2 regions of the Bacillus sp. UNCCL81 genome follow, and region 2 is predicted to be linked to the other one. Evidence: a T-box and tRNA genes for the amino acid it is inferred to sense, from the RefSeq annotation. Region 2 holds a T-box; the other holds one or more tRNA genes.

Region 1 (9,726 bases), on a different contig from region 2:
TTTATTTACAACTCCAATAATAACCATAAGAAAAGGAATTAATAAACTGATAAAATATGAAGATATATTATCCACTTTCTCACCCCTATTTAGTAAAATTATGAACCCCTACCGATATACAACTAAGGCACTGCGTTAATTGCATAAACTATTTAGTTATTAAAGTTATTATCCCTATTCTTTTTTCCGAGAGAATAAACTGAAGCAAAAAGAAATATCATAGCTAATCCAACTCCTATAATCATTGAATAATCTAAATAATCTTTAAGTGCCATACCCCCAGCAATAGATGCAACAAACAATAACAAAAAGAAAACTGTATAATTCTTTTTCATAATTTCCCATCACCTCTTTGGTATATTTTACCATAATTATGTGATTTTTTATTGAACTAACCTGCCATTTAGCTGCATAAGAAATTATACTAACTTTTATATAAATAAAGGATTTCTGCCCCTATCCTGCCCCATAAAACTGTTTCCTTATAAATTAGGTACTGTTATAAAACAAAAAACCTCTTGATATACAAGAGGTTTAGGTATGATCCCAACTGGACTTGAACCAGCGCCCCCTCCCCTGTCAAATACAGAGTACGAGTATTATACAATAATTATGAATATTTTAGTTCATTTAAGTCCAGTAAATAAAGCAAACACTGCAATTTTATTCACTGAAAGTCTTATATTTCTATTGTTTCGAATAAGTCTGTGCAATTTTTTGTGTAATCGAAAATGTAATAGTTTATTGTGAGGTAGGGTGCATTATTTTTCGTTACTACTAGATTGAAGAGCAAACTCGAAAGAATAAAAACAACTGATTAATTCTTCTAATTCATTTTTAGCTTTTTCCAAAATTTCTTCATCTGTATATATCGAGAATCTTGTGATATATCGATCTAATTTATCGTTTAGTTCGATAATATTTTCTGAACTTTTATGTTTCGCATTCAAACGAATTAAGTCTTTTGCAAAAGCTTCACTTAATAATTGAATACTAGGGATTTCTATTTCTTTTTGGATAGAAACAATTGCTGGTGTATAATCCATTCTGTATGCTTGACCTGGTATTTGCTCCCAAAATCGTTCCCATTCATCGAGTAATCCTGCCTTATAAAGAATCAACTTTAAATATCCACATAACCATGCCGTGCAGCTCGTATTTCTATTTTTACAACCCTTTCCTTCCTCTAACTCATCGCAAAACTTACAACAAGACCCACCAATTTCTATACAAACATTACATATGGATGAAATACCAACGCCCTTTAAATACTGATGTCCAAACTGTATCAGTTCTTCTCTTGTCATGAGACGTTCCTTTTTATAAGTATCCATCACTTTTAATCCTTTCTTTTTTTACTAAAAGAGAGTGTTTTGATCTTAGAAAACACTTGAAATCTTAAAAACTTTGAATTTATCAATCATTGAGATCGTATCAAACAAATAATTGTTAAACATTAACCGAACAACAAAAAGTAATTCGATAATCAATGGGTCTCTAAGGAAATAGATAACCTTGTTACCATTGTCGTGTGATTCCGGGTTACCGAACCTGTTATTTATTTCTCAGAAACACTTATTAAATTCTGAAATTACGTCTGTACATCTTTATGCACATCTCTTTTTGCTTGTATATAAAATTCTACTAATGTGTCAAAACCTTTACGAAAATACGGGTCTCGATAGAACTTGTCGACAAATCCTTCTTCCGATAATCCGTTCATCTCTTTTACTATATCTTTTACGCTCTCTGCTGCTCGTTTTTGTATTTCATATTTTAATTTCAAATGCATACGTCACCGCTCCATTACTATGGTATTCATCTATATTAATGCAGTAGTATTATCATAATCAGTCGTTTCTACTTCTCTCCTACATCCTTATATAACAATCCCGCATAATCTTTTGTCAGTAAAATCATTAAAAAAAGACCAATGAAGATTAGTTTATTCTAATAATGGTCTATGCAAAAAAATGATTTTATTAATTATCTAGAATTAAATATATTCCTTTCTATGAATAACTAATTTTTTCATCTTTATTATTCTTCTTTAAATTTATCTAACATACTAATCGTATCAACTAAGTGATTATTAAAAATTTGGCGTGCAACTACTAATAGCTCAGAAATTATTGGATCCCTGAGGGAGTAAGTAACTTTATTTCCTTCCTTTGTACCATATACAATATTTTTATTTCGTAAAATTGAAAGTTGTTGCGATACAGCTGACCCTTCACTTCCGATTAAATTTTGTATTTCATTTACATTCCTCTCGCCTTCACTTAGAATTTCAAGAATTCGAATTCGTAGTGGATGACCTAGTGCTTTAAAAAAATCTGCTTTAAATTGTTGTAGTTCTAAATTCAATTGTGTTCCTCCAAACTATCTATAAGATCCATATCCTAATTTTAAAATATTTATTATCATTATACCTATTCAGAATGTTTTTATAAAATTTATAAGGATAATTACTCAACAGAGTCCGTTCTATTTTGATCTACTACTCCATTTTTTGATCTTTTAAATCTAATAGATTTGAGTTGGATAAGCTTGAACACTCTAAAAATGCATAGTGCTTACAGCCTAAACACTTATTATAATTAATATTTAATAGTGCGTGGCCAATTGCTTCACCTGAATGCTCGAAAAAGTTTTGTTTACCAATAACATCATACAATTTGGTACGAATTAATAATTCTTTTGGTTGTGATTGAAGACCAGTTAGTAACACAACACTGTCATTGTCCCTGAGGTATTTGACGATACTTGCTAACTTAGCTTCACCTGTTGTATCAATAAAAGGAACCCTTCCAAATCTTAAAATTAAAAACTTTGGTTTGTTATATGATAACTTCAAAATTGTTTCTTCAAATAGATTAGCAGTTCCAAAGAAAATTGACCCTTCAATTGTGAGAATGCTAATTTGAGGACAATCATGATTTTCATTAACCATATATGTCATCAACTTTTGATTCTGTCGTGAACGGTCAGGTAATACCTTTCTAACGATCAGAAGTTCAGACATTCTTTTAACAAATAAAATCACAGCAATGATTAAACCAACCTCAACGGCTGTTGTTAAATTTAGAAAAATAGTCAGTAAAAAAGTTAAGATTAAAATAATAGAATCACTAGATTTAGTTTTTAAAATATGAATAAACTCTTTTCTTTCACTCATGTTCCATGCTACAAGCATTAAAATTGGGGCCATACTAGCTAAAGGAATTTGTGATGCTAATGGTGCAAACAATAATAATATGATTAGGACAATAACACCATGGATAATTCCCGAGATAGGTGAAATAGCTCCACTCTTTATATTTGTAGCAGTCCTAGCTATTGCTCCTGTAGCTGGAATTCCTCCGAAAAATGGAATAACCATATTAGCAATCCCTTGTCCCATTAACTCTTTATTACTATTGTGTCTGCTACCTGACATACCGTCGGCAACTACTGCAGATAATAGTGATTCGATCCCACCAAGCATCGCAATAACAAAGGCTGGTCCAATAAGTGTACGTATTTTTTCAAAATTCAGCTCTATTAAATGAAATACTGGAATACTACTCGGAATATCACCAAATGTGGACCTGATTGTTGGAACTTCCCCTTTAAAAAAGATGTAAGCCATTAAACTAGAAAAAATTAGACCAATTAATGATCCGGGGACTTTTGGGAATAGTTTAATAACTGTAATAACTGTAATTAAACATATGATTGAGGTTATTACACTATAAATATTTATTGTCGAAATATGCAGTCCAATTTCACTCATATTTGATATGAAATCCTCATGTTTAGTTATATTTTGAAGTCCTAAAAAATTAACAATTTGTCCAGTAAAGATAATAACCGCTATCCCTGCTGTAAATCCTATGGTAACAGGACGAGGTATAAACTGTATTAGAAAACCCATTTTAAAGATCCCCATTAATGTGAGAATAACACCAGCTAAAAAACCTGCAATAAGTAAGTTTTCATAACCATAATGAATTACAATTGATAAAAGTATAGGTATAAATGCGCCTGTTGGGCCCCTATTTGAAACTTTGATCCTCCAAAAATTGAAATTAATACTCCTGCAATAATCGTTGTATAAATTCCGTACTCTGGTTTTACTCCAGAACTAATCGCAAAAGCCATTCCTAAAGGAATTGCAATAATTCCAACTATTATTCCTGAAATTAAATCCTTTCTAAAAGATACTTTATTATAATTTTCAATTCTCCCTCGCCATTTCACTTTATCGCACCTTCTAGTATATTTGATTATTTGAATATACAAATATTTAATATAATCATAATAACAGATCTCTTTTTCGTCAAACAAAATCTTACAATTAGAAATTGTAACTATTTTCCAATTTCCATAGTACAAAAATAAATTGAACAAATACAAAAAGAGAAAAAAAAGAACCTTTTCGAAAAAAGGTTCTTTACTAATGGTGATGAGTTATATAGTAAACATCTATATTTTTTTTACAAATTCAGATTTTAATTTCATTGCTCCAAAACCTTCAATTTTGCAATCTATATCATGATCACCATCAACAAGACGGATACTTTTTACTTTTGTACCAATTTTAACAACAAGAGAAGTTCCCTTTACTTTAAGATCTTTGATGACAGTCACTGAATCACCATCATTTAATATATTTCCATTGGCATCTTTTACAACTTTCTTATCATCCATTTCAGTTTCAATATCCAGTGTCCATTCATACCCACATTCAGGACACACAAATAGATTACCATCATGATATGTATAGCCTGAATTACATTTTGGACAATTTGGTAGTTCGACCATGAACTATCCCCTCCTTTAGTATTGCTTTTAGAGCATCATTATTTCTATACTGACATAATTTAAAATTCTTTACAATATAATTTTTGTATATTTGAATCTTTGAATATACTTTTTTTAAATTGGAAAAATTAACATATATTTAACTAGGAAAGACACTAGACGTCTTAAATATAGTCTACCTAATCAAAATTAATGAGGTAAAAAATGAAAAAACTCAATTTTAATATATTAATTATTTATTATCTACTAATTGGAGTTCTATCGTTCTGTAAGGCCTAGGATATAGAATTGAAGGATGCCAACGTGCTACATTCGATAATGTTTCAACATTAAAAGAGGAATAAAAAGATGGAATTAGATGAAAACAAAGAAAAAGCCCAAACCCTTATATACTTAGGTTTGAGCCTTCTCATCTTTATGATCCCAACTGGACTTGAACCAGCGACCCCTACCCTGTCAAGGTAGTGCTCTCCCAGCTGAGCTATGGAATCGTAATATATTGGAGATACAATTCTCTCTTATTAAGTCTATTATACTGTTTTGTCTAATACTCTTCAACCAATATTTAACAAAAAATTTCGAATATAAGTCCACTAGAATGTATTTTTCAATTTTGAAAAACGCTCATCTATTCGACTTTGCTTCTATTTCGTTTATTGTATGCATCAAATCTTTCCATCTCAAATCTTTGTCTCTTGGTATATTGCTTAATAGAATACTACCAACTACAATTGTTAAGAACAAAAGTAATACACCCACACCAAACACAAATGTCTGAACTTTATAGTTTTTAACGATTTTAATCATTCTACTTTTCATAGGCAATCTCTCCAATAGTTAAATAATAATATTCCTTAACCCAAAAATAGTGAAGGTCCACTCTCTTTATTATTAATATTTTCCTTTTTGCCTATTATGTAATCAAAAATTCCAAAAACGTTTTCAATTTTAGTTTTTTGTTGCCTTTGTTACTATTCAAGCACTGCAAAACCCTAGTATTCTTTCTCTTTCTACATGCTCATTTTATGCACCTTTAAGAAATGGCTTTATTCTATAATCTATGTATCTAGAACTAACATCAACACTATAGCTTATTTTTGTTAGCTCTTTTTCTTTATCTCTGTATATTTCGAAGTTTTGCTTTTCTCTTGATTTGATTCGACCTTATTTTCCGTCGATTTTTTCTTTCTATTTCTTCTTCTAGGGTTTTTGTTCTCTTCTAGTTCTTGTTTCTCTTCCTCTTTTTGTTCAGCATCCCCCTTAAATAACTCTTTTTGTTCAGAGTAAACGGATACGATTGAACCGCCAGCTTGAATCCAACTTCCACTGTATTTTAAAAGTAATGCTAATTCTTCGTATTCCTTCACTAATGGATTTGTTTCAGTTTCTTCTTCATATTGTTGGAGTACATCAAAAATGACCCCATCTGACAGATCACTTGGCCCGCCTTGTTCGCTAGAAATGGATCCATCCTGGTGACTTGGAATCGTTTCGTCTTGCATTTCAATCGGTTCGTAATCTGGTATTCTACCAAAAAGATATTCTATTTCATTTAATATTTCTTCATTAGATTGGGTTGATAGTATATTTTCATTATGATCTTCCATTTCATCTGTAAGTTCAACGGTTTCTTCTTCTGGCAATCTTCCAGTGTATTCTTGTACTTCATCAAATATAATCCCATCCGATAGTTCACTAGCCTCAGGTACAGGAGCACTGCCATGATATTCTTGAAGTACGTCAAATATCACTCCATCTGATAAATCGCTAGGTTGTTCTACTTGCCCGGTTTCTTCTAAATAGTCCTTTAAATCTTCTATTTCTAACTCTACAAGACCACCCAATACTTGCAATGTATTTCCAATAGCTTGTAAAAAGTTCCCCATAAAACCAGATACATCAAAGTCCTCTGAACTGACTTCTTCTAAGGCAGCAATTAATCCACCAAAAGCTTGTTGTGCATTCCCTGTAATATTTAATTTTATTGCTCGATCTGCATCTTTTTCTTCTTCTACTTTTTCTTCCTCTGCTTCAGCAGCTAATAAACTAAATAATACAGTGACGTTACCGGAAGCTTGGATAATTTCACCTGCATCTTCTATTACACTAGGTTCGCCTAAAAAAGCTTCTATTAAATTTCCGATTGCTTGAAAAGAATTTCCACCAAAATCAAGATGAAAACTTATATCCTCCCATCTTTTTCGGTTTTCTTCTTTTAATCCTCTCATGGGTGTACTACTAATAGCAGAACTGATTGTTCCAATTGCATTGACCCATGCTCCAATAACTTCCATAACTTGGCTCATTATAATACACCAATCCTTGATTAGTCATTTAGGATTAGTATATTCAAATATAATGTTTAAACGTTCCAAATAGGTAATTGTAATTGAGCCCTAATTATATTTATCCAACTTTCTTCTTAAACAATTCTATTTTTGATTTTTCTCCTACAATAAAAATTAAATCCCCACTCTGAAAAACTACGTCTCCAATTTGCGATACCATCGGTTCACCATCGCGGATGATTAGGACAACAGTTATGCCATATTTCATCGAAAAACTCATTTCTCTTAATGTTTTACCAACCAATTTTTCAGGAATGACCGTTTCAACACCTGCAACGTTTTTTGTAATTTCAATGTATTCGATGATTCCACTCATCGCTTCCATTCGTGCTGCTTTATGTCCAGCCTCCTCTTCAGGATAAATAACTAAATCCGCTCCAATACTTTCTAAAATCCCACCAACTTCACGATTATTTGCTTTACAAATAATTCTTTTAACTTTTCTCTCTTTCAATCTTCTCGTAATTAAGATCGAGGCTAAAGAATCCGTTCCAATCGCTACAAATACTGCGTCAAATTGACTTACATTTAAATCCTCTAGAATAGACTCTTCACGTAAATCGCCAATTACTGCATATTCTGTGTACTCTTCTAATTGCTCTAAAGTCTTTTTATCTTTATCACATACAACGACTTCATGACCTAACCGATCAAATTCTTTTACAATTCCTCGCCCAAAACGTCCAGCACCTATTACCAAATATTGTTTTGGCATATATACTCTCCTCCTTACCCAACTGCTAAATCTTTTTCAACATATTTTAATTTTTGATTATCGACTCTAAATACGAAATAAATCAGTGTGAAAATCCCAATTCTTCCAATAAACATTAGTAAAATTAATATTATTTTTGACACACTATGAATATTTGTTGTAATCCCTAATGACAATCCAGTATTTGTAATTGCCGAAATGGCTTCTAGTAATATTAAATCTAACTGAAACGGTTCAAAAATCGAAATTATAATGGTTGCGACCGTGATTAAAATGATAAAGCTCATCGCAATTACAAATGCACGGTCAACAACCTCTTTCTTTACACTTGTTCTAAAAATAATTGTATCGTCCTGTGACTTAATGACTGAAAACATCTTAGCGGCTAAGACCGATACTGTTGTTAGCCGAATCCCGCCTGCTGCACTCGATGAAGCTCCACCAATATACATCAGCACTAAAAGTATTAAGATGGCAGGTAATGTTAGTTCGGCAATATCTAGAGGTGCATATCCTCCATTTCGACTCGTAACTGATAAAAAAAATGAATTAGTTAGTTGATCCAAAAAATTTAAATGTTTAAACGCATGGCCTCTTTCTAAAAGCCAAAATACAATTGTTCCAAGAATCATAAACGAAAAATGTAGGCGCATATTAACCCTTGTAAATAAGGACTTTTTCTTTTTGTATTTATAGATGTACTCCATAATAGTCGGATATCCTAATCCACCTATAAAAATTAAAGCTGCTGTTACAATTAAAACTAAATTATTTTTTTGAAACGATATTAAGCTATTCCCAAATAAATCAAAACCTGTATTTGTAAAACTTGCAATTGAATGGAAAGCAGTAACTAATAAGGTTTCTAATGCAGTGTCATATTTCCCTCTAAATTGACTATAAAAAAAGAGTCCACCTATAAATTGAAAAAATAATGATGTATATAAAACTGACAAACTTAATCTTTTTATTGACTTAATGCTACTTTGATTTTGATCCTTCGATACGACTAATAGATTTGAAATCGTAATTCGAATACCGAGTATCATAAAACCATAGCTAATAAATACAACAATTCCGATTGCCCCAATTTCCATTTGGATCATTAATAGTATTTTTCCCCACACATTAAAGGTCTCAACTAAGTTTACTGTTGTTAACCCAGTCACACTAATTGCACTTGTTGAAACAAATAAACTGTCTATATAGCTTATATTCGAAATTCGCGTAAATGGGAGAAAGTATAAGAATGAAAATAAAAATGTAATGATGATATAAGAAATAAATATGTAATGGAGAGGATTTTTGGCTTTTCTCTTCTTTTTTTTCATAAGTAGCTCTTTTCTCCTTTAAATTGGCTGGATAAAAGTTTATGGAATTTTTTTCTAATAGCTATTATCTATTCTACCTATTTTTAGTTAAAAAACAAAAAAACTTTCAAACCATATGAATGATTTGAAAGCTTTTGAAATTTTTAAAATTAATTAGTTGATCTAAGCTGATGTAGAATTATCTGTTTTAACTTGTATTGAAGTAACTTCTTTTTGTTGTTGATATAAGTACAAGAATACACTCACAATTACGATCGTACCTCCAATTAGCTGAAATGATGATAACATTTCGTGAAGAAGGAAAACTGCTAAAATAGATGCACCAACTGGTTCCCCAAGTATACTCATTGATATTGTCGTAGCATTTACGTAATTTAATAAATAGTTATTTATGATATGTGCTAATGAAGGAATAATGGCAGATGCAATAAATATGATCCAATCTTTTGATTGGTAATCAAAGAAATTATCCATCGTTACGATATTATAGATTGTTAAAAATGCAGCTGAAAATGCGAATACCCAA
Region 2 (9,726 bases):
AACATGTCATGTTCTTTTATTTTTCCGAAGAAGTAAAAAGCCATAGTTGTAATGATTTCAAATTCAGTTGGCGCACCACATGGTAACTGTTCAACTTCTTCAACAACTGGAATCATACAGTTTACTAGTTGAATAAATTCTTGTTTACTAATCATTTCACCGCAGAACATGATTTGTTCACGATAATCTAATATATATGGTGATGTAAAAGTTCCTACAGTATACCCTGCATCTAATAAAATACTTTGAAGAAAAGTAATTGTAGAGCCTTTTCCATTCGTTCCTGCGACGTGAATTGCTTTGACACTTAGCTGAGGATTACCTAGTCTAACTAGCATTTCATCCATTCTTTGTAGTCCAGGTACAATGCCAAATTTTGTTCTGTTATACATCCATTTCAGTGCTTCCTCATATGTATTAACCATCTTAACCCTACCTTTATAGTAAAAAACGACGAATCATTAACTCAATTCGTCGTTTTTTTTAACTAATTTCTATTGCAGATTAACTGCTTAAATTACTTATTTACTTAGTTCTGCAATTCGAGCTCTTACAGATTCTTGTTTTTCAAGATAATCTTTCTCTTTACGACGCTCTTCTTCAATAACTGATTCAGGAGCTTTCGCTACAAATCCTTGGTTACTTAATTTCTTTTGAACTCGTTCAACTTCACTAGTCCATTTTTCTAATTCTTTCTCTAAACGTTTTTTCTCTTCTTCAAGATTAATTAAACCTTCTAGAGGAAGATAAAGCTCTGCCCCACTAATTACTGCTGACATCGATTTCTCTGGTGCAGTTAGGTTAGTAGAAATTGTTAATTCTTCTGGATTACAGAAGCGCTCAATATATGAACGATTTTCTTCTAATGCAGCTGCAATCGTTTCATCCTTTGCAGAGATCATTAGTTGAACTTTTTTGCTCATTGGTGTGTTTACTTCTGCACGAATATTACGTACTGAACGAATTAACTCAACTAATATTTTCATTGTTTCAGAAGCTTCTTTATTTGTTAATTCCTCTTTAACTGTTGGCCAAGCAGAAACTGTAATAGACTCCCCTTTGTGAGGTAGAGATTGCCAAATTTCTTCAGTTACGAAAGGCATAAATGGATGTAAAAGTTTCATTGTGCTTTCTAGTACGTGTGCAAGAACTGAACGTGTCATATTTTTTGCATCTTCATTGTCACCGTATAAAGGAATCTTTGCCATTTCAATATACCAGTCACAAACATCGTCCCAAATGAAGTTATAAAGTACACGGCCAACTTCACCAAATTCATAACGATCGATTAAAGATGTTACACTTTCAATTGTTTCATTTAAACGAGTTAAAATCCATTCATCAGCAACAGATTTTTCTTTCGTTAAATCGATATTTTCATATGTGAAGCCTTCCATATTCATTAAAGCAAAACGAGAAGCATTCCAAATTTTGTTTACAAAGTTCCAAGTAGCCTCAACTTTCTCAATACTGAAACGTAAATCTTGACCTGGTGAACTTCCTGTTGTTAAGAAGTAACGTAATGAATCTGCTCCATATTTCTCAATAACATCCATTGGGTCAACACCATTACCAAGTGATTTACTCATTTTACGTCCTTGCTCGTCACGTACCAAACCATGAATTAAAACATCGTTAAATGGGCGTTTACCAGTAAATTCAATTCCTTGGAAAATCATTCGAGATACCCAGAAGAAAATAATATCATAACCAGTTACTAATACATTTGTTGGGAAGTAAGCTTGGAAATCCTTACTTTCTTCATTTGGCCAACCTAATGTTGAGAATGGCCATAATGCTGAACTGAACCAAGTATCTAAAACGTCGTTATCTTGATTCCAATTTTCAATATCAGCTGGTGGCTCTTGATTTACATAAATCTCACCAGTTTCTTTATGGTACCAAGCCGGAATACGATGTCCCCACCATAATTGGCGTGAAATACACCAGTCACGGATATTTTCCATCCAACGTAGATACGTCTTTTCAAAACGATCCGGTACAAATTTTACGCTATCATCAGAATTTTGTAATGCTACAGCGGCATCAGCTAGTGGTTGCATTTTAACAAACCATTGAGTTGATAAATATGGCTCAACAACCGCTCCACTACGTTCACTATGACCTACAGAATGCATATGTTCTTCGATTTCAACAAGAACACCCATCTCTTGTAAATCTTTAACGATTTGTTTACGGCATTCAAAGCGATCCATACCATTGTATTTTCCTGCTTTTTCATTCATCGTACCATCTTCATTCATTACAAGAATACGAGGTAAGTCATGACGGTTTCCAACTTCAAAATCATTCGGGTCATGGGCAGGAGTAATTTTTACAACTCCAGTACCAAATTCCATATCAACATAATCGTCAGCAATAATTGGAATTTCACGATTAACGATAGGAAGTGTAACTGTTTTACCAACCATTGATTTATATCTTTCGTCTTCTGGATGAACCGCAATAGCAGTATCTCCAAGCATTGTTTCAGGACGAGTAGTTGCTATTTGAATTTTTCCAGTTCCGTCTGTTAATGGATATTGCATATGGTAGAATGCACCTTGAACATCCTTATAAATAACTTCGATATCTGATAAAGCTGTTTTTGTTGCTGGATCCCAGTTGATGATATATTCACCACGATAGATTAAGCCTTTGTTGTATAGCTTAACGAATACTTCTTTTACTGCATCAGATAGACCCTCGTCTAATGTGAATCGTTCACGGGAGTAGTCTAAACCTAAACCGATTTTTTCCCATTGAGAACGAATGTGAGAAGCATATTCTTCTTTCCACTCCCAAGCTTTTTCTAGGAACTTTTCACGTCCTAAATCATATCTTGATAAGCCTTCTTCTCTTAATTTCGCTTCAACTTTTGCTTGTGTAGCAATACCAGCATGGTCCATACCTGGTAAATAAAGTACGTCATAACCTTGCATTCGTTTAGTACGAGTTAAGATATCTTGTAATGTTGTATCCCAAGCATGACCTAAGTGTAATTTTCCAGTTACGTTTGGTGGAGGAATTACGATTGTATATTTCGGCTTTTCTGATTCCACTTGTGCTTCAAAGAATTTCCCATCTAACCAAAATTGGTAACGATCTTTTTCAACTAAATTCGGATCATATTTTGTTGGTAATGATTTTTTTGTAGTTTCCATTCGGATTCATCTCCTCTAATAATTATTGAAAAATAAAAAAACTCCACTCATCCTTGAAAAGGACGAATGGAGTTGAATTCGCGGTACCACCTTTTTTTGTCAGAAAAAACTTGTGTTTAACTGACACACTTAAAAAAGATAACGGATCATCCGGTAACTTCTAATCACCAAAAGCTTTGCTTTCGAAGTCACTGCTCAAGGGCGACATTCCAACTCTATTTTCTAGAAACCTCCCACCAAATGGTTTCCTCTCTGAAGAACTAGTTCGTTGTACTCTTCCCTATCATTGCATTTCATTATGAATATATGTAATAGTCTACAAAATTTTCTTAAGCTTAGTCAACATTATTTCTAATTTCTTTCTAGATTATTCAATAAGTGTCAATATAGTACCACATTTTTTAATACATAAAAAAAATACGAAAAATAATTGTAATGATTATTTAACATTCTGGTATACTAGTACTTATTTAATTATGCGATAATTATATAGTATGTAGATATAATTTTTAGGGGGATATTCATGGGTTTATTTAAAAATACATTAGCTCGTGTTCTCGGAATCGGTGGAACGAGAATTGATACAAAGCTTGAAAAAACAGAATATCAAGCTGGTGAACGAGTAAAAGGTGAATTATATATAAAAGGTGGTCGAGTTAAACAAGAGCTAGATTCCGTCTTTTTACATGTAATGACTGAATATCAAGTTGAATCAAATGATAAAATTATTAACAAGAATGGTACTTTACAAAAATTTATCGTATCAGTTGATCGTATAATAAATGCAAATGAAGAAGTTGTTATTCCTTTCTTTTTCACTTTATCTGAAAATACACCAGTATCACTTCACAAATCCCATATTTGGATTAAAACTCATTTAGAAATAGAAAAAGCTGTTGACCAATATGATGCTGATGGCGTTCAGGTTGTTCCTTCAGTAGGCTTAAAAACAGTTATCCAGGCACTTCAAGAAGAAGGATTTGTATTAAGAGATAGTGAAAACAAAAAGAAATATGGAAAGATCATTCAAGAATTTGAATTTTACCCAATGAATGGCGAATTCCGTGGTAAATTAGAAGAGGTTGAAGTGAACTATTTAAGCTTTGACAAAACAGTCGACTTAATCCTTCAACTTAATCAAAATCAAAAAGAAACAACTAGTAAGTTTTCAAAGTTATTTGGAACAGATGAAAATAATGTTCGAATCTCTTTTTCAAAGGATCATATTACGGACAAGGATTTTGTACGTAAAAGTGTAGTAAATGCAATTAAACGTCATGTAAAATAATAAACAAAAAAACATCTATCCATTGCAGTGATACTTTTATTGGATAGATGTTTTTATATTTTCTTTTAATTATCAGTTTGAACTCATAAACCATCTATAGATTTCTCTGCTTCAATATCCTCTTGTATTTTAGAGACAAAATATTCAATATTAATCATATGCCAGTATGCATTTAATAAATCTCTTACATTGTCTTTTTCATTATTAACCCCAGATCGCTTTAAATATTTAGAAATTTTGGAAGAAAACTGAGTTGGATATGCCATATAACTTAAAAATAACATTCTTTCCTCTTCTCTTAATGAAAAATTCTTTTCATACATTTTAAGCCAAGTATTACGATCAGATTGCTGAATAGGATATGTTTTAAAAGAATTCTTATAATAATTCGTTAAATCTTGAATTGGTGTAGTTTCTTGTGCATTTTCTAGATTGATAAAGACTCCTTCACCTCTTTTATTTACAAGAAAGTGGGAAATAGATAAATTTCCATGGTTCATGACAACTCTAGTATTTTCAGTTTCCTTCATTTTTTTAAACCATTCATCTAACTGTCCCTTAGCAAATTGATGTGCACTTAATATTTTATGAAAATAAGTACAATAGCTTAGTTCATAAGGTGACATATACCAATTATCTTCTGCAACTTCAATGAAATTTTCTAATACTTCTTTATCTTTACTCCACCTTTTTGTTAACGTATCATAATGGATTTGTAATTGATCTTTATCTACCTTTTTCTCTTTTTGTGTACTGTTGTGCATCTTACCTAGTGAAGTAAACATTCGTTGAAAATGTAAATTCTCATCTGACTTTTCATCAACACTTTCAATCCACGGCATTAAATAGTAATGCTTCGTATTAAATTCAACAATATAATCTCCACTCTGGGTATGATAGATTGGTACAACATTTCGAAAGCCTTTATCTTGTAAAGAACGCACATTTTCAATCAAATTATTTCTATAAACTCGATTTACGTTTGCCTCTTTTAGTGCGAATACACCTTGATTCGTATAGATTTTAACTACCTTACCAACAGTTTCAAAATAATTTGGTACAATATGATACTGGGCTAAAATGACGCTTATTTCATCTTTAGGTTTTCTATACAAGATGCGTCACTCTCACTTTCTAAATGCGTAAAAGCCTTGTATTAGTAGACAAGTGTCTTAACTAATACAAAGCTCTCACCATATTGTTATTGTTTTATAGCAGTTACAGGAATATAAATGATTTGCCCTTCTGATAAAAATTCATCATTCAAGTTATTAACCCGATTCAACTGCTGAGTTTGTAGATTATATTTTTTAGCTACAGATTCAATTGTATCTCCATTTTGAGCTAAATATAATTTTAATTTAGTATAAGAATCTTCTCTTCCTTCGCCAGTAAACAAACTTGAAAGTAGATTGTCACTTTTAACGCTTCTTGCTTCGCTTACTTCTTCTTTTACTTCCTTTTTACCAACTGGATCAGCTTTTATTTCAACTATTGGTAATTCAGGTGGTGGTGGTGCTTCTTGCTGCTCCACTTGTGCTTGGTAATAATCCGCATAATATGGTGGTGTTTGACGAGCATCATTTGGACTTTCGAAATTATTTTCTTGATTTACTTGAGGGAATGGATTTTGATAGAATTGTTCTTGATTTTGATTATATGCAAATGGCGCTTGCTGATATTGTTGGTTAACATATGGTTGATAGTTTTGCTCTAAAGTTCGATTATATAGTTCTTCATATTTTTCTATTTCTTTTTGTGCATTGTTTTCATTAGTAGCATTTTGCAAAGTGCTAAAATCATTATCTAAGAAGCTAGGTCTACTATTTAATGAATTGTTTAAATAACTGTGTACATTAAAATCATTATTCAAGAAACTTGGTCGTTCATTATACGTATTATTTACATTGTTAGATACCTGTGTATCATTTTCACTTTGACTAGCTTCTGCATCATTATTATTCATTAAGAAGCTCGGGGTTGTATCCACTGCTTGTGGTTCCATTGCTTGTGGTTCCATTGCTTGTGGTTCCACTGCTTGTGGTTCCATTGCTTGCGGTTCCATTGCTTGCGGTTCCATTGCTTGCGGTTCCATTGCTTGCGGCTCTATTGCTTCAGCTGATATATTAAAGCCTCTAAATACTTCTTCATATTCTTCTTCCTCTTGAGCCTCTGATTGTTCTTCTAACTGTTCTGACTGCTCTGACTGAGCCATAATTTCAAAATTAGATTGTTCTTCTACTTGTTGTTCCTCTTCATAACTTTGTTCATTGCTTTCCTCTAACTCAAAATAATGTTCCACTTCATTTTCAACTGCTTCGACTCGATCTTCAACTACTTCTTCAGGCTGAAAAACCTCTAAGTAAGTAGGTTGCCCAGGATATGTGTCTTGTTCTTCTTGCTCATCATTCTCTTCAAGGGATTGAATCCAATCACTGCCGTAAAGATTATCTTGTGCACTTGTTTCCTGTTCCGAAGTTGGCTGATGAAAGAACTGGAATTGTTCTTCTTGTTCTCTTTCTTCCTGATACTGCTGATACTCATATCCTTCATTTCCTTCATTACTTGAGCGATATTCGTTTTCGTATGCGTAGCTATTATATTGCTCATAGCCTCTTTGTTCTTGATAAGTTTCTACTGCTCTATTATGGTCATGTAAACCAGAAATGCATAAATCAGCAGCAATTTGAATACTACCTTTTTCAGCTATTTGATAATCAAATGTCTCTACTGAAACACATAGATTTTCAAGATCAGTAATCCTAGTTAATGGTATTGAAATATCTACAGGGAACTGATGATTCATTTCACAACTACCATCTTCAAGAGGGATTACATTTTCAATCATTCTTGAAGGTGCTAATTCTCTTAATGAGTAATAATCACCTTGATTTGATAAATCAGGTGTGTAATTACCTTCTAAGGTTAAGACACCCTTCACTTGAACATATTCTTCAAATTGCTGTATAGTAATGTCTGGATTTAACGAGAGTGACCTTACCTCTTTAACTTCCTGTCCTTTTTGGAACCAGACAGTTTCTTTCAATGAAAAGCGAATATTTGTTTGATTTTCTGAAGACACCTTAATGTCCTCCTCTCATCGTCCAATTTGGTCTATGACATTACATTTTTATGAAAGAAACGAAAAATTTATGAAGAAAAGATTGTTATTTTATATTAAGAAAGGTTTAATAATCATAGAATTTAAGAAAAACAGTAATAAGGGAATAGAAAAAGTAAAATCAAAAGTGGTATTTTAGAAGCACTGGACGAATCGTATCAGAAAAAACTGAAGTAAAAATGAGCAACTATGTCATTGAAATTATTTACTAATTAGGAGAATAGGAAACTTGAGGGTGTTTTTCATTGAACTTCTCTATTTTTTTAGTACAATCAGTTCTACTGAAACTTTACCATCTTCATTTGCTATAACAAAAAATGGTGCCCTAAAAATAGGACACCACTTTAAATTAAACTAATTGCGAAAATGCGTATTCAGCAGCTGCAATCGTTTTTTGAATATCTTCGTCTGTATGTGAAGTTGATAGGAATAGACCTTCAAATTGTGATGGTGGTAAGAAGACACCTTGTTCAGCCATTAGTTGATAGTATTTAGCAAACATTTCTAAATTAGAAGTTTTTGCTGTTTCGTAATTTTCAACTTTTTCGTTTGTGAAGAAGAAACCAACCATTGAACCTGCACGATTAATACAATGTGGAATATTGTATTTTTCAGCTGCAGTTTTATAACCAGCTTCTAGCATATCAGCTTTACGGTTAAATTCTACATAATCTTCTTTAGATAGCTGACTTAATGTTTCATAACCAGCTGTCATCGCTAAAGGATTTCCTGAAAGAGTTCCAGCTTGATAAATTGGGCCACTTGGAGCAATTTGATTCATGATTTCAGCTTTACCACCATATGCACCTACTGGTAAACCTCCACCGATCACTTTTCCTAAGCAAGTGATATCAGGTGTTACACCAAAATGACCTTGAGCACAATTATATCCTACACGGAAGCCAGTCATAACTTCATCAAAAATCAATAATGTACCATATTGAGTCGTAATTTCTCTTAAGCCTTCTAAGAAACCTTCAACTGGCGGAACAACACCCATATTACCTGCAACCGGCTCAACAATAACCGCTGCTAGGTCATCTCCATATTGTTCAAAAGCATATCTTATACTTTCTAAATCATTATAAGGAACAGTGATTGTATTTGATGCAACACCTTCAGGTACACCAGGGCTATCAGGTAATCCAAGTGTAGCTACACCAGAACCTGCTTTAATTAATAAAGAATCACCATGTCCGTGGTAGCAACCTTCAAATTTTAAGATTTTGTTTCGACCAGTAAATCCACGAGCAAGACGTAAAGCACTCATTGTCGCTTCTGTTCCTGAGTTAACCATTCGTACAACTTCAATCGAAGGCACTCTTTCGATAACAAGTTTAGCTAATTCTGTTTCTTTTAATGTTGGTGCCCCAAAGCTAGTTCCGGTTTCTGCAGTTCGCTTTAAGCCTTCAACTACACGCTCATTTGAATGTCCTAAAATTAGAGGTCCCCAAGATAATACATAATCAATATACTCATTTCCGTCTATATCATATATTTTAGAACCTTTTCCATGACTCATAAAAATTGGTGACATATTAACACTTTTAAATGCACGTACCGGACTATTTACTCCACCAGGAAGTACTTGTTTTGCCTCTTCAAAAGCTTCAATTGACTTGTTATATGATCTCATTTATTATTACTTCCCTTCTGATAACCATCTGCAAGCATCTTTAGCATGATAAGTCATAATCATATCTGCACCAGCACGTTTCATACTAATTAATTTTTCCATTACAACATTTTCTTCTTCAATCCAACCGTTCAAAGCAGCAGCTTTAACCATTGCATATTCTCCACTAACATTATAGGCTACGATTGGTTGGTGATAGTTATTTCTGATATCACGAATGATATCTAAATACGAAAGAGCTGGTTTAATGATTAAGAAATCCGCACCCTCAACTGTATCTGATTCTGCTTCACGGAACGCTTCTAAACGATTTGCAGGGTCCATTTGATATGCCTTACGATCACCTTGTCCTGGAGCGCTTTGAGCTGCCTCGCGGAATGGTCCATAAAATGCTGAAGCATATTTTACTGCATATGACATAATTGGAATATTATCAAATCCAGCTTCATCTAAAGCATGGCGAATTGTTGCTACGAATCCATCCATCATATTTGAAGGAGCAATAATATCTGCACCA

The links. A T-box is a leader RNA that pairs with one kind of tRNA and senses whether it is charged. The one in region 2 lies ahead of BM319_RS11670 (valine--tRNA ligase), so its partner is inferred to be a tRNA-Val.
Region 1: it has a tRNA-Val gene. The T-box ahead of BM319_RS11670 (valine--tRNA ligase) is inferred to sense a tRNA for this amino acid. The anticodon was not compared.

The regions. Positions count from the first base shown of each region.
Region 1 is NZ_FOMF01000009.1:314-10,039, forward strand. It holds gene BM319_RS18080 (SdpI family protein) at 1-75, opposite strand, end outside; gene BM319_RS18085 (hypothetical protein) at 153-335, opposite strand; gene BM319_RS18090 (hypothetical protein) at 762-1,334, opposite strand; gene BM319_RS18095 (hypothetical protein) at 1,592-1,792, opposite strand; gene BM319_RS18100 (ArsR/SmtB family transcription factor) at 2,041-2,367, opposite strand; partial or broken gene BM319_RS18105 (SulP family inorganic anion transporter) at 2,501-4,242, opposite strand; gene BM319_RS18110 (zinc ribbon domain-containing protein YjdM) at 4,468-4,806, opposite strand; tRNA gene BM319_RS18115 (tRNA-Val) at 5,225-5,297, opposite strand; gene BM319_RS18120 (hypothetical protein) at 5,431-5,625, opposite strand; gene BM319_RS18125 (DUF6944 family repetitive protein) at 5,907-7,112, opposite strand; gene BM319_RS18130 (potassium channel family protein) at 7,213-7,869, opposite strand; gene BM319_RS18135 (potassium transporter TrkG) at 7,884-9,200, opposite strand; gene BM319_RS18140 (DMT family transporter) at 9,363-9,726, opposite strand, start outside.
Region 2 is NZ_FOMF01000004.1:459,017-468,742, forward strand. It holds gene BM319_RS11665 (bifunctional folylpolyglutamate synthase/dihydrofolate synthase) at 1-425, opposite strand, end outside; gene BM319_RS11670 (valine--tRNA ligase) at 522-3,164, opposite strand; T-box leader at 3,220-3,460, opposite strand; gene BM319_RS11675 (sporulation protein) at 3,688-4,452, shown strand; gene ysxE (spore coat protein YsxE) at 4,536-5,567, opposite strand; gene BM319_RS11685 (LysM peptidoglycan-binding domain-containing protein) at 5,654-7,534, opposite strand; gene hemL (glutamate-1-semialdehyde 2,1-aminomutase) at 7,923-9,209, opposite strand; gene hemB (porphobilinogen synthase) at 9,216-9,726, opposite strand, start outside.